3 regions of the Rhizobium sp. P1_E6 genome follow, and region 2 is predicted to be linked to each of the others. Evidence: riboswitches for the same ligand, from Rfam matches in the RefSeq annotation. Region 2 holds a riboswitch; each other region holds the start of a gene.
What was found. Region 2 has a riboswitch for cobalamin ahead of AC1D35_RS17560 (ABC transporter substrate-binding protein). Riboswitches for the same ligand answer to the same signal wherever they lie in the genome.

Region 1: it holds a riboswitch for cobalamin, as region 2 does, so the genes downstream of both, bluB (5,6-dimethylbenzimidazole synthase) here and AC1D35_RS17560 (ABC transporter substrate-binding protein) in region 2, are expected to answer to the same signal.
Region 3: it holds a riboswitch for cobalamin, as region 2 does, so the genes downstream of both, metE (5-methyltetrahydropteroyltriglutamate--homocysteine S-methyltransferase) here and AC1D35_RS17560 (ABC transporter substrate-binding protein) in region 2, are expected to answer to the same signal.

The regions. Positions count from the first base shown of each region.
Region 1 covers NZ_JBFUBG010000054.1:27,593-32,358, reverse strand. The annotation lists gene AC1D35_RS22605 (3-deoxy-7-phosphoheptulonate synthase) at 1-645, opposite strand, end outside; gene AC1D35_RS22600 (MFS transporter) at 887-2,302, opposite strand; cobalamin riboswitch at 2,454-2,643, shown strand; gene bluB (5,6-dimethylbenzimidazole synthase) at 2,686-3,372, shown strand; gene AC1D35_RS22590 (MFS transporter) at 3,405-4,766, opposite strand, start outside.
Region 2 covers NZ_JBFUBG010000033.1:10,558-15,323, forward strand. The annotation lists gene AC1D35_RS17550 (arylsulfatase) at 1-392, shown strand, start outside; gene AC1D35_RS17555 (metallochaperone AztD) at 635-1,867, shown strand; cobalamin riboswitch at 1,923-2,205, shown strand; gene AC1D35_RS17560 (ABC transporter substrate-binding protein) at 2,386-3,417, shown strand; gene AC1D35_RS17565 (iron ABC transporter permease) at 3,414-4,454, shown strand; gene AC1D35_RS17570 (ABC transporter ATP-binding protein) at 4,451-4,766, shown strand, end outside.
Region 3 covers NZ_JBFUBG010000036.1:26,701-31,466, forward strand. The annotation lists gene metE (5-methyltetrahydropteroyltriglutamate--homocysteine S-methyltransferase) at 1-1,821, opposite strand, end outside; cobalamin riboswitch at 1,929-2,134, opposite strand; gene AC1D35_RS18460 (heavy metal translocating P-type ATPase) at 2,175-4,469, opposite strand; gene AC1D35_RS18465 (MerR family transcriptional regulator) at 4,540-4,766, shown strand, end outside.

The sequences.
Region 1 (4,766 bases), on a different contig from region 2:
GTCCTTGGTGACGGCCGGGAAATGGTGCGGCTGGGAAGCCGCCATGATCGCATCGAGCGCGATGCGCGCGCCGCCATCCGTGCCGTTCTTGAAGCCGATCGGGCAGGAGAGACCCGAGGCGAGCTGGCGGTGGATCTGGCTTTCGGTCGTGCGCGCGCCGATGGCGCCGTAGCTGACGAGGTCGGCGATATATTGCGGCGTGATCGTATCGAGGAATTCGCAGCCGGCCGGCAGGCCCATGGCGTTGATGTCGAGCAGCAGGCGGCGCGCGAGGCGCAGGCCCTCCTCGATACGGTAGCTGCCGTCGAGATGCGGATCGTTCATCAGGCCCTTCCAGCCGACAGTGGTGCGGGGCTTTTCGAAATAGACGCGCATGACGATTTCGAGATCGCCGGAGAGGCGTCGTCGCTGCTCGACCAGGCGGGAGGCGTATTCGCGAGCGGCTGCCGGATCATGGATCGAGCAGGGGCCGATGATGACGAGCTGGCGGTCGTCCTTGCCCGTGAGGATGTTGTGGATCGTGTCGCGCGTACCGGTCACGGTCTCGGTGACGGCGGCGTCACGCGGGATTTCCGAGATGATATCGGCAGGTTTGGTCAGCGGGGTGATCTCGACGATGCGAAGATCATCAATAGTGTCAGTCACGGTATGCTCTCCTGTTTGGTCATACCGTGCGGAACAAAAAAGCCGCCAGGTTGACTAGCGGCTGTTCGGGTTTGTCGTTGCGTTAGTTTCGTCTACGCACAGACCCGCATCCGCTGGAAGCAGCGGTACGAATAAAATCGCGATGCATAAACGGACGAAATCGACATGCAGCCTATGTAGCTATGCCGATGGGAGTTGTCACGCGGAATCTGTGAGAGAAAATGACCGATCCGTGAGGTTTTCAGCGGCTTTCCGCCATTGCCTCTCCTTGTGCCTCTTCCGGCTCTGCATGTCGGTTCTTGCGGCGGCGCGTCGTCAGTTCCTCTCCGGCATTGGCGGGCAGGCGCAGGAAGGTGATGCAGGCAAGGGCGGAGATCGCCGCGACGATGAAGAAGGCGATATGGAAATCGGAAACCAGCAGCTTGCCGCCGTGGAAGCTCGATGAGATTTCCAGGATCGTGCCGGCGACGGCAACGCCCATGGCCATGGAGATGCGCTGCGCCACCGCATTGATGGCGGTTGCCTGGCTGCTGTCGGCCTCGTCCACATCGCCGAAGGCCATGGCGTTGACGCCTGAGAAGGCCATGGAACGCAGCAGGCCGCCGACGAGAAGACAGCCCATGATGACATAGAGCGGCGTTTCGACGGTGAAGAGGCCGTTCACACCGAGGAAGATCGCGGCGAGGAAGGTGGTCAGCGCAATGACGTTACGGAAGCCGAAGGCATTGTAGGTGCGGGTGGCGGCGAATTTCGAGCCCATCGAACCGAGCGCGCTGACGAAGGTGATCGAGCCTGATTGCAGCGGGGTCATGCCGAAGCCGAGCTGCAGCATCAGCGGCATGAGGAAGGGTAACGCGCCGAGCCCCATGCGGAAATTCGAGGCGCCGAGGATCGATGCCCGGAACATCGGATAGCGGAACATTTTCGGGTCGAGCAGCGGATGCGGCGTGCGCCTGGCATGGATGAAATAGAGGATGCCGGAAAGGATGCCGACAGCGACGGTAACATAACCGTAGATGACGGGAACCGCCGGCAGGCTGATGACCGAAAGGCCGAAGACGAAACCGGAAAAGCCGATGCCCGACAGGAAGAAACCCGGAAAATCCATCGGCTTCGGGCTGCGCGGTTCGACAGCCGGCAGGAAGCGGGTGACGAGGATGATGCCGATAATGCCGATCGGCACATTGATCCAGAAGATCCAGTGCCAGCTGAGATAGGTCGTCAGGAAGCCGCCGATCGGCGGTCCCATGATCGGGCCGATCAGCGCCGGAATGGTGAGCCAGGCCATGGCATTCACCAGCTGGTGACGTGGCGTACCGCGTACCAGCAGCAATCGCCCGACCGGCGTCATCATCGAGCCGCCGGCACCCTGAATGAGACGGGAGATGACGAAGGCGGCGATGGAATTGGAGAAAGCGCAGGCGACGGAGCCGACCATGAAGACAAAGATCGCCAGGCGGAAAATATTGCGGGCACCGAAGCGATCCGACATCCAGCCGCTGATCGGAATGAAGATCGCCAAGGCCACGAGGTAGCTCGTTACCGCAAGCTTCAATGCGATCGGCGAAGTGCCTATATCGGCAGCAATCGCAGGCAGGCTGGTGGCAATCACGGTCGAATCCATCTGTTCCATGAACAGGGCGACCGCGAGGATCATCGGCGTTAGACGGGACACGGGCAACCGGAATGCAATGAGAATGAAGGGGCGCTTTCGGCGCCAGTCGGATTCGGGTTTCGTTCTAGGCCAGCATTTCCGGACTGTCCACGAAATGAATGTCGCATGCAGCTTGCCGCCATGCCGTTTCCACGCCATAGATCAGCCGTCAGGTGCCCGTTTTCACAGGCGGGAGAATCGGGAATCCGGTGCGAGACCGGAACGTGCCCAACGCTGTAAGGCTGACGCTTGCCGCTTATCACGCCACTGGCCGCAAGGCCGGGAAGGCTGCGGCGAAGCGAATGAAGCCAAGTCAGAAGACCGGCCTGGCAAGATAGACCCAACCCGCGCGGACGGCGGGCGGTTGCGTTGTTGGGGATTTGACGATGCGACCCATTGATGATGCCGCTTGCCCGGCATCCGGTTTTTCTGCGGCCGAACGCGAGGCCGTCTATCATGCGATCATGACGCGGCGCGATGTGCGTAGCCAGTTCCTGCCCGATCCCTTGCCGGATGATCTCGTCACAAGGCTGCTGACGGCGGCGCATCACGCGCCTTCGGTCGGCTTCATGCAGCCGTGGAATTTCATTCTGGTGAAGAGTGCCGAGGTCAGGGCGCGGGTGCGCGATGCTTTCATGAAGGCGAATGAGGAAGCGGCCCGCATGTTCGACAGCGAACGGCAGGAAAAATACCGTTCGCTGAAGCTCGAAGGCATTGTCGAGGCGCCACTCGGCATCTGCGTGACCTGCGATCCTACCCGCAGCGGCAGCGTGGTACTGGGGCGCACGCATAATCCGCGTATGGACAGCTATTCCACCGTCTGCGCCATCCAGAACCTGTGGCTTGCTGCCAGAGCGGAAGGCGTCGGCATCGGCTGGGTCAGCATCTTTCGCGAGGGCGACCTGAAGGAAATCCTCGGCATTCCCGATCATATCGAGGTGGTGGGCTGGCTCTGCGCCGGCTTCGTCGAACGGCTCTACGAGCAGCCGGAACTGGCGGTCAAAGGCTGGCGGCAAAGGATGCCGCTGGAAGAACTGGTCTTCCATGACGGCTGGGGGCAGGTTGAAGGCTAGACCGCGCCGGGTTGAGCCGGCGCGGGTCTGCATCATTGGGCTGGCTGGCTATCGCATTCCCTGGCGCAAACAGGGGCTTTCCAATGGCCGAAGACGAGGAAGCTCGCGGCGGCCATCAGCCAGACGCCGACGGCGCCGTAGAGCATGACTGCGCCGAATCCCTGGACGAGCGCATCATGCACCGTCGCGGCCGGGATATCGGGCAGGGAGGCGATATTGCCGGCGGAAATGCGTTCGGCAGCCAAGCGGAGATCGTCCGCCGCCATCGATGACGGCAGGACGCTCTTCAGATGCGAGAAGACGCCGTTGAAGAGGATGAAGCCCATGACGGCGATGTTGATGGCGAGCGAGATCATACGGGCGCTCATGTCGATACCGGAGGCCATGCCGGCACGATCGCTGGAGACGGCACCCGTCGTCGTATTGCTGACCGGAGTGTTGGTGAAGCCCAATCCGATGCCTGAGAGCAGGGCGCCAGGCATCATGGTCAGCCAGCTTGGCTCGGTGGCGGCGCTGCCAGACTTCATCAACAGGAAGCCGAGGCCGATGGTGAAGAGACCGCCGGGAATGACGAGGCCCGGCCGGTAGCGGAGCGAAAGACGCTCGGCAAACGGCGGCACGACAAGGGTCGGCAGCGTATAGGCCAGCAGCGAGAGACCGGCGGCAAGGCTGCCGTAGCCGAGGCCGGCCTGATACCAGATCGGCAGATAGATCATGAAGGGCCAGAAGCTGATGTTCATGGCAGCCGAGCCGATGATCGCACCCGAGAAAGTGCGGATGCGGAAGACCGAGGCATCGAACATGGGCCGCGGGTTCAGCCACTCGGCAATGACGAAGGCGATAAGGCTTACCGCGCAAAGAGCGATAATGGCGAGTGCCGTGGGGCTGGCAAAGCCCAGGGCCGGCCCCTGCGTGATGAAGAAGGCGAGGCAGAAGACCGATAGTGAAAGGGTGGCGATGCCGGCAATATCAAGCCGTCCCGCACCCGGGTCGCGCGATTCCTCAATGCCTGTCACAGCGAGGGCTATGGTGATGACGGCAAGGACCGCATGAATGAGAAACACCCATTGCCAGCCGGCGGCTGCCACGATGGCAACGCCGATGATCGGGCCGAAGCCGAGGCCGATCCCGAAGATGATGCCCCACCAGCCGAAGGCCATGCTGCGGGCGCGGCCCTCCCGGAATTGATGGGAGAGAACGGCGACCTGGCAGATCAGCATGATGCCGCCGCTCATACCCTGCAGAAAGCGGGCAGCAATCAGCAGCGAGGCATCCTGCGCAAGGCCGGCGACGAGCGAGGTGAGGCCGAAGGCGGTAATGCCGATGAGGAAGACGCGCTTGCGGCCGTAACGATCGGCAAAGGTGCCGGCCGCCATCAGCACGGTGGTGACGGC
Region 2 (4,766 bases):
ATCTCATGCCCTTCCTGTCTGGAAGCGTAAACGAGACGCCGCGCCGCGATTTCCTCTACTGGAACGACGATGGCGAATTGGTCGCCGTCCGCGTGCTGAACTGGAAGGTCGTCTTCAAGTCGCAGGATCACACGGGCATCGGCGTCTGGCGCCAGCCATTCACCGAACTCAGGGCCCCGCTCCTCTTCAATCTCCGGGCCGACCCGTTCGAACGCGGCGACGAATCCATCGAATACGAAAAATGGTTCTTCGACCGCGCCTTCGTCATCGTTCCCTCGCAGGCGATCGTCGGGAAATGGCTGCAAAGCTTCGCGGAATTCCCCGTCCGTCAGAAGCCCGCGAGCTTCAATCTCGACGAGGTCATGCAGAAACTGTCGGCGCCGAAGAACTGATTGCAAAACATCACCGCAGCGAGGCGGCCGTCGCGCCGCCTGCTGCAGCCGACGTTCCCCTCCACCGGCAACAGTTCTCACTGCCCGTGCTTGACGTTGCGATCCGGTCACGATGAAAGCCGGCCAAACATCAAACGAGGCCAGCGCCCTAATTTCCCAAAAATCCGACAGCCAGGACTGGACAAGGCAAATGTAACTTTATAACAACGAAGATGTAATGTTATTACATTAAAGGAGATTTCATGTCCCGGCGCCTTTTCGCTGTCTTCGCAGTCGCCACCGCGCTCACCTCCGCCGCCCTGCCATCGGCTTCCCGCGCAGAGGAGGAACAGCAGGAAAGCTGGCGGCTTTTCGTGGCTGATCACAGCCTGCCGGTCGTCCGCGCCATCGATCTTGCGAGCGGCAGACAGATCGGTCGCTTCGATCTCAAGGGCTATGCCGCCCTGTCGCTGAGCGACACCGGGCGCACGGTCTTTGCGGTCCAGGGCGATGAGAATATCGTTCATGTCATCGATACCGGCATTGTCCTTTCCGATCATGGGGAGCATCGCGATCTCGAAGTGACGCCGCCGAAGCTGATCGGCGCGACGATAAAGGGCGAGAAGCCCGGCCATGTCGTGACGCATGGCGATGACGTGGCGATCTTCTACGACCGCACCGACCGCTTCGATCTCCTGAGGGAAAGTAGTCTGCTGCAGGCAAAGCCGGAGCCGAAGGCTTTCAACACCATCGCCGCCCATCACGGCGTCGCGGTGCCGATGGGCAATCACCTGCTGGTTTCAGTGCCGAACATGCAGGCGCCGGTCAAGGAAGGCGAGTTGCCGCCGCGCCTTGGCCTGCGCGTGCTCGACCGTGACGGACAACAGGTGGGCGATGTCGCGCCCTGCACCGGCCTGCATGGCGAGGCGACCTCCGCCCGCCTCGTCGCCTTCGGTTGCGAGGAAGGCGTGCTCGTCGCCCGCCCCGGCGGCACGAAAGGCCCCAAACTGGAGATGCTCGGCTATGGCGCGTCGCTGCCGCAAGGCAAGGTCTCGACCCTGCTCGGCGGGCGCTCCATGCAGTTCTTCCTCGGCAATTACGGGGAGGACAAGGTGGTGCTGATCGATCCCGACAGCACCGAAACACCCTACCGCGTCATAGACCTTCCGACCCGCCGCGTCGATTTCGTGCTCGATCCGGCACGGTTCCAGAATGCCTATATCCTCACCGAGGACGGCAAGCTGCACCTGCTCGATACGGTGAAGGGCGAGATCGTCAGATCGGAAACCGTCACGGAGCCCTACAGCAAGGATGGGCATTGGCGCGATCCGCGGCCGCGGCTGGCCGTGGCCGGCGATAATATCGCCATCACCGATCCTCGCCACAGCCTGATCCGCCTCGTCAGTAGCGAAACGCTGAAGGAAACGCGCACGATCCCCGTCGACGGCCAACCCTTCGCGCTCGTCGCCGCCGGCGGCTCGGGCGCCAGCCACTGAGCGGCTCCGGACCCGGGACACTTTGCATCCGGTGCTTGACGTCGCCCACGGCGGCGTCATAGATCAGGACGACGGTTCCCCGAGGAGAGCTTCGAGGGGATTAATAGGGAACACGGTGCGGACGACCCAAAAGGGACCAAGACCGTGGCTGCCCCCGCAACTGTAAGCGGATTGCTGGTTATATCCCGGAATGTATGGTGCGCCATTCATATCAGGACATGACAAGCGAGCCGGTCACTCCAAGGCCTCAGGGCCATGCCACTGTGCGAAAGCGCGGGAAGGCAGATGACCGACTGACATCCGTGAGCCAGGAGACCTGCCGTCAATCACGATCCAATCAGCCGGGCGGGGATGCCCGGACAAGGAGCAGACATGATTGACCTTAATCCCTGCCGCTTGCCGCATGCGATCCGTCCCGATTGGACCACCCGCCGCTAGCCCTCTCCCTCCACGCTTGGCTCACGCATCTGCGCGCGCCGGCGTCCGCTAGCCCTTTTCCTTCCGATCGAGAGTTTCCAATGCGCCAGTTACTTCCAGGCTTTTCCCTTGCGCTCGGGCTCGCCGGCTTTTGCCTGGCCGGCCTCGCAGCCCCCGCCTTCGCCGCCACCCGATACCCCCTCACCCTTACCAATTGCGGCCAGCCGGTCACGTTCGACAAGGCACCGGCCAAGATCGTTTCGATCGGCCAAGGCATGACCGAAGTGCTCTTCTCGCTCGGCCTTGCCGACAAGATCGCCGGCACGGCCGTCTGGGTCGGCCCGGTCCTGCCGCAATATGCCGACGCCAACAGCAGGATCAAACGACTGGCTGACAATGACCCGAGCTTCGAATCCGTCGTCGGTGTCGAGCCCGATCTGGTGGCTGCCGAATTCGAATGGCATGTCGGTACGCAGGGGTCCGTCGGCAAGCGCGAGCAGTTCAAAGATCTCGGCATCAACACCTATGTCGCGCCTGCCGATTGCGTCGCCAAGATCAACGCCGATGGCGGTGATGGCGTGCGCAAGGAGTTGTTCACGATGGACCTGATCTATCAGGAAATCACCGAACTCTCTGAAATCTTCGACATCAAGGACCGCGGCGACAGGCTGATCGCCGACCTGAAAAAGCGCGAGGCCGATGCCGCCGCATCCGTTGCCGGCGCTGCCGCAAAGAACCTGCCCGTCGTCTTCTGGTTCTCCAGTAAGGAGGTCAAGGGTGATGCCTTCATCGCCGGCAAGAACAGCGCACCGGCCTATATCCTGAAGACGCTCGGCGCGAAAAACGTCGTCAGCACGGAAGAGGAATGGCCCCTCGTCGGTTGGGAAACCATTGCGCAGGCCAATCCCGCTGTCATCGTCATAGCCACCATGGACCGCCGTCGCTATGCCGCCGACGATCCCAAGGTGAAGGTGGATTTCCTGGAGAATGATCCGGTCACCAGTGAACTCGATGCGGTGAAAAACAAGCGCTTCATCATGATGGACGCGCAGTCGATGAACCCGACGATCCGCACGATCGACGGTATCGAAACGCTCGCAAAGGGCATCAAGTCCTTCGGTCTGACGCAGTGAGCCAGGCTGCCTTGCGACAGAGGAAATGGTGGGCGCTCGCCGCGCTCACCATCGCCGCCTTCGTCCTGCTCGGGCTGGTGGTGAGCCTTGCCGTGTCTATAGGCGAGATCGCCATTCCTCTCGCCACCACGGCAAAGGCGGTGTCCAACCGCCTGTTCGGCACGGCATTCGAACTCAGCCGCATTCATCAGGGCATCGTCTGGGATTACCGCCTCAGCCGCGCGCTGGTGGCGGCCAGTGCCGGTGCGTCGCTGGCGCTCTGCGGCACGGTGTTGCAGGCGCTGCTGCGCAATCCGCTCGCCGAACCCTATGTGCTCGGCATTTCGGCCGGCGCCTCTACCGGGGCCGTCTGCGTCATGATATCAGGCTTCGGCTATGGCGTGCTCAGCCTCTCCGCCGGCGCCTTCATCGGCGCCGTCATTGCCTTCCTGCTGGTCGGCATTCTGGCAGCCGGTGTGGGCGGCACCAGCGAGCGCATCATTCTCTGCGGCGTGGCGGGCTCGCAGCTCTTCAATGCGCTGACCTCCTATATCGTCACCACGTCGGCCAATGCAGAACAGGCCCGCGGCGTGCTCTTCTGGCTGTTGGGGTCGCTGAGCGGCGTGCGCTGGCCGGATGTCTATCTCTCCCTGCCGGTCGCACTGACAGGCTTCGTCATCTGCCTTGCCCATGTGCGTGCGCTGGATGCCTTCGCCTTCGGCACGGATGCCGCAGCTTCCCTCGGCATCGCCGTGCGCCGGGTGCAGTTCACCCTGCTCGCCGTCACGGCTACGATGACCGCAAGCGTCGTCAGCATGGTCGGCTCCATCGGCTTCGTCGGCCTCGTCATTCCCCATGCCGCCCGCTTCCTGGTCGGCCCAGCCCATGGCCGCCTGCTGCCGGCGACAGCGCTTGGCGGGGCGATCTTCATGGTCGGCGCCGACATCGTCTCGCGCATCATCATTCCGCAGCAGATCCTGCCGATCGGCGTCGTCACCGCGCTCTTCGGCGCCCCGGCCTTCGCCATCATCCTTTATCGCGTGCGGAGAAGCGCATGAGCATATCAGTCGACAAGGTCACCTATGCCGCCGGCAATACCGTCATCGTCAATGGCGTCAGCATATCGGTCAAAAAGGGCAAGGTGCTCGGCCTGCTCGGGCCGAACGGCTCCGGAAAATCGAGTCTGCTCCGCCTGATCTGCCGGCTGCGGCAGGTCAGATCCGGCATCATCCGCCTCGGCGACGATGATGTCTCCGGCCTCTCGCGCGCCGCCCTTGCCCGCCGCATCGCTTTCGTCGAGCAGCAGACGACGACGGATACGCAGCTCACCGTGCGCGATATCGTCCGCCTCGGCCGCACGCCGCATCGCG
Region 3 (4,766 bases), on a different contig from region 2:
ACCCGCCTGTTCGAGATCAAACACCTCGTCGCGGATCGCCAGCGCGATCTGCCGGCTGACATCGGCGCGGGAGAGATCGTCGCGAACGAAGGACCAGTTGAGGATCGTCACCGGCCCCGTCAGCATGCCCTTCACCGGCTTCTCCGTCAGCGACTGCGCATAGCGCCACCATTCGACCGTCATCGGTACGGGACGGGAAACGTCGCCGAAGATGATCGGTGGACGGACATAACGGGAACCATAGCTCTGCACCCAGGCATGCTGCGTGAAGGCGAAGCCGGAAAGCTGCTCGCCGAAATACTGCACCATGTCGTTGCGCTCGAATTCGCCATGGACGAGCACATCGAGGCCGATTTCCTCCTGCCAGCGGATCGCCGCTTCGGTCTCCTTCTTCAGGAAGGCATCATAATCCGCCTCGCTGATCGCCCCCTTTGTGAAAGCAGAGCGAGATTTGCGCACATCAGCCGTCTGCGGAAAGGAGCCAATCGTCGTCGTCGGGAAAAGCGGCAGCCGAAGCTTTCGATCCTGCAGGCCGGTGCGCTCCGCAAAGTCACTGCTGCGTGTCTTCATCGCCTCGTCGATTGCGGCAACCCGCTGCCTGACCTTCATGTCATGCACGCGCACTGATGCAGCACGCAAGCCAACGGCTCGCGACGCGGCCGCGATCACCTCTGAAGCCGTGCCGGGGTCGCCTAACGCTACAAGTTCGTCCAGCTTCTGGGTCGCGAAAGCGAGCCATGACCTCAGCTCGTCGTCCAGTCCGGTTTCCAACTCCAGATCGATCGGCACATGTAGCAGGGAGCATGACGGCGCGATCTGCAGCCGGTCAGCACCGAAATGCTGGATCAGCGGCTCGATCCTTTTCAGGATCGCAGCCAGATCCGCCTTCCAGATATTGCGCCCGTCGATGACGCCAAGCGACAGCGTCAGGTCGCCGGGCGCATCGAGAAGGGCTTCGATCTGCCGCGGAGCACGAACGAGATCGACATGCAGGCCCGCGACCGGAAGCGCAAGCACCGTCGGCAGGTTGTCACCTATGTCGCCGAAATAAGTGGCAAGCATGATCTTCAGGTTCGGCACCAGCTCATGCAGCGCGCGATAGGCATGTTTCAGCGCCGCCTGCTCTTCTCCCGTTAGATCCAGCACCAGGCACGGTTCGTCGATCTGCACCCAGTCGGCACCGGCAGCACTCAGCTCCGCCAGCACCCTCGCATAGACCGGCAACAGGCGCTCCAGCAGGCTGATCGGCGCAAAACCGTCATCGGTTCCCTTGGCGAGTTTCAGGAAGGTGACCGGACCGAGGATGACCGGCCGGGTGTGTATGCCAAGGGTCTTGGCTTCGATGAAGGCATCGAGCGGCTTGTTTGCCGTCAGCGCAAAGGACTGATCGGGACCGAGTTCCGGCACCATGTAGTGATAGTTCGTGTCGAACCACTTCGTCATTTCCAGCGCCGGCACGCCATGTCCGTGATGGTGCTGATGGCCGCAATCGGCATGCGCCGCATCGCCGGTCGAGCCGCGCGCCATGGCGAAATAGGTATCGAGCGCAACAGGGCCGCCCTTCCAGCCATAGGTCGAAGGAATGGCGCCGACCATGACGGCCGTGTCGAGCACATGGTCGTAAAGCGAGAAATCGTTCGAGGGAATGACGTCGATCCCCTTCTCTTTCTGCAAGGCCCAGTTTTCGGCCCGCAACCGCTTCGCAACATCGAGAAGCGCGKCGCCATCGGATTTTCCGGCCCAATAGTTTTCCAGTGCGAATTTGAGTTCGCGATGCTTTCCGATCCTGGGAAAGCCGAGATTGGCAGTCTTGATGGTCATTTCCTTACCCCGAAGGTTATGGGCAAGGCTGAGGCGCAACGCATCGACGAGATGCGGACACAGGAGTGCCGTCTCGCGCAAAGCGGCACACCGGGACACCCCGCCCGTGGACGTTATCTATCGCGGCAGGTCTCCTGGCTTGCGGGTCATCGACACCATCCAGTCTTCCCAGGCGTCTTCCCAGTGACGTCGAAGGACGGTGTCTATCCGCTTACAGTTGCGGGGGCAGCTTCGGTCTTGGCGATCGCCGCACCGAATTCCCTCTTAGCTTGGGATTGTCTGATCCCAAGAACCAACGATGCGGCAAGCATGCACCCACCGCATCGCAACGTCAAGATCACATAAAGAAATCTTTATATCTTTATACGAAGAAGGCGAAGCGCATTCATCGTCACCAGCACGGTCGCGCCGGTATCGGCGAGGATCGCCGGCCACAGGCCGGTAATACCGACGATGGTGGTGACAAGGAACACCGCTTTCAGCCCCAGCGCGATGGTGATGTTCTGGAAGATATTACGCATCGTCCGCTTCGAAAGGTCAATCATGCGCGCAACGTCGCCGACACGTCCGTGCAGCACGGCCGCATCCGCGGTTTCCAGCGCCACATCGGTGCCGCCGCCCATGGCGATGCCGACATCGGCAGCGGCAAGCGCCGGCGCATCGTTGATGCCGTCACCGACCTTGGCGACGAACAGCCCTTCCTTCTTCAATTCGCCGACGATCCGCTGCTTGTCCTGCGGCAGCAACTCGCCGCGCCAGTCGATGCCGAGATCACCAGCAACGGCAGCGGCCGTGCGCTTGTTGTCGCCGGTCAGCATAATGGCACGCACGCCTGCCGCCTTCAGCGTCGCAAGGCCGCTCTTTGCGTCCTCACGCGGCTCGTCGCGCATGGCGATGAGGCCGGCAGCGACTCCATCGATCAGCAGCACCGAAACACTTTTGCCCGCGCCGTTCAGGACGGCGACCTGCTCATCCTGCTCCGCACTCAGAGCACCACGCTCTCGCGCAGCCGGTGGCGACAGGAGATCGAGCGTCTCGCCGCCCACCTTACCCGTCACACCCTTGCCCGGCAGCGCCTCAAGTTCGAAAGCCGGCGGCATCGGCACACCATCGGCCTTCGCCCGGTTGAGGATCGCCAGCGCCAGCGGATGGCTGGAGCCCTGCTCCAGTACCGCGGCGCGTGACAGCACCTGCGCCTCGGGACGTCCATAGGCAATGATATCGGTCACCTGCGGCTTACCCGCGGTGAGCGTACCCGTCTTGTCGAAGGCAACGGCCGTCACCTTGCCAAGCGACTCCAGAACCGCTCCGCCCTTCATCAGCAACCCGCGACGCGCACCCGCCGAAAGCGAGGCCGCAATCGCCGCCGGCGTCGAAATGACCAGCGCGCAGGGGCAGCCGATCAGCAGGATCGCAAGACCCTTGTAGATCCACTCGCCCCACGCCGCACCCATCAGAAGCGGCGGCAAGGCCGCGACAAGCGCCGCCACGACAACAACGCCCGGTGTATAATAACGCGAGAAGCGGTCGATGAAGCGTTCTGTCGGCGCCTTGGATTCCTGGGCTTCTTCCACAAGCTTGACGACACGGGCAATCGTATTGTCCTCAGCAGCGGCCGTTACACGAATGCGCAGCGCGGCATCGCCATTGACCGTACCGGCGAAGACAGTCTCGCCCGTTCCCTTGCGCACCGGCGTGCTTTCGCCGGTCACCGGCGCTTCGTCGATAGCGCTTTCACCAGACAGGATCGTACCGTCGGCGGAAATCCGATCGCCCGGCCGTACGAGAATGACGGAGCCCACAGCGAGTGTTTCCGCCGGCACTTCCTTCACCTCGCCACCCGTTTCAAGCAGCGCAATCTTCGGCACCAGTGTTGTCAGCGACTGGATGCTGGCGCGCGCCTTGCCGGCCGCAACGCCTTCCAGCAGCTCACCGACAAGGAACAGGAAGACCACCGTCGCCGCTTCTTCGCCGGCATTGATGATGACTGCGCCGACGGCGGCGATTGTCATCAGCATTTCAATCGAAAAGGGAATGCCGGCAAGCGCCGCCATGATGGCGCGCTTGGCGATCGGAACCAGCCCGACCAGCATGGCAATGATGAAGGCATAGGAAGCAATCGATGGCACCAGATGGCCCACCACATAGGCTGCCACCAGTGCCACGCCGGAAAAGATCGTCAGCCGACCCTTCTTGCTCTGCCACCACGGACCCGTCATCGGTCCATGATCATGGCCATGCAGCCCTTCGACTTCCTCCGCGCCATGCGAATGCCCGTGATCGGAATGGTCATGACCAGCATGATCATGATCGCGATCATGGCCTTCATGGGAATGGTCATGATGCTCATGCTTATGCGCATGGTCATGATCGTGATCATGATGTGCGTGATCATGACTACCCTTCGGTTCCTGAACGGGCGCCTTGCCCTTGAGCGGAGCAACGGAATAACCGAGGCCGGTTACCTTCTTCTCGATCGCCTTCAGGTCGCTGCTTCCGTCATGACGCACGGTCATCGTACCTGCCGTCACCGAGACGGCGACATCTTCGACCCCGTCCATGCGCCTGACGGCCGTGTCGATTTTCGTCGCGCAAGCGGCGCAATCCATGCCGCCAACCCGGTACCGTGCCTGTGCTGCTTCACTCATGATCTAAATCCTTGCTTGTAGGCAGCTTCCTTCCTACATCCTCTAGCGACTAGAGGTGCAAGAGGAAATCATGAAAAAGATCACCATCGGCGAGGCGGCACGCCAAAGCGGCGTCAAGGTGCCGACGATCCGCTATTATGAGGGCATCGGCCTGTTATCGGCACCTAGCCGCAGCGAGGGCAACCAGCGTTCCTACGAGCCAGCCGATCTCAACCGCCTCGCCTTCATCCGTCACGCCCGTGAACTCGGCTTCGAGATCGATGCGATCCGCACGCTGCTGCACCTGCAGGACGACCC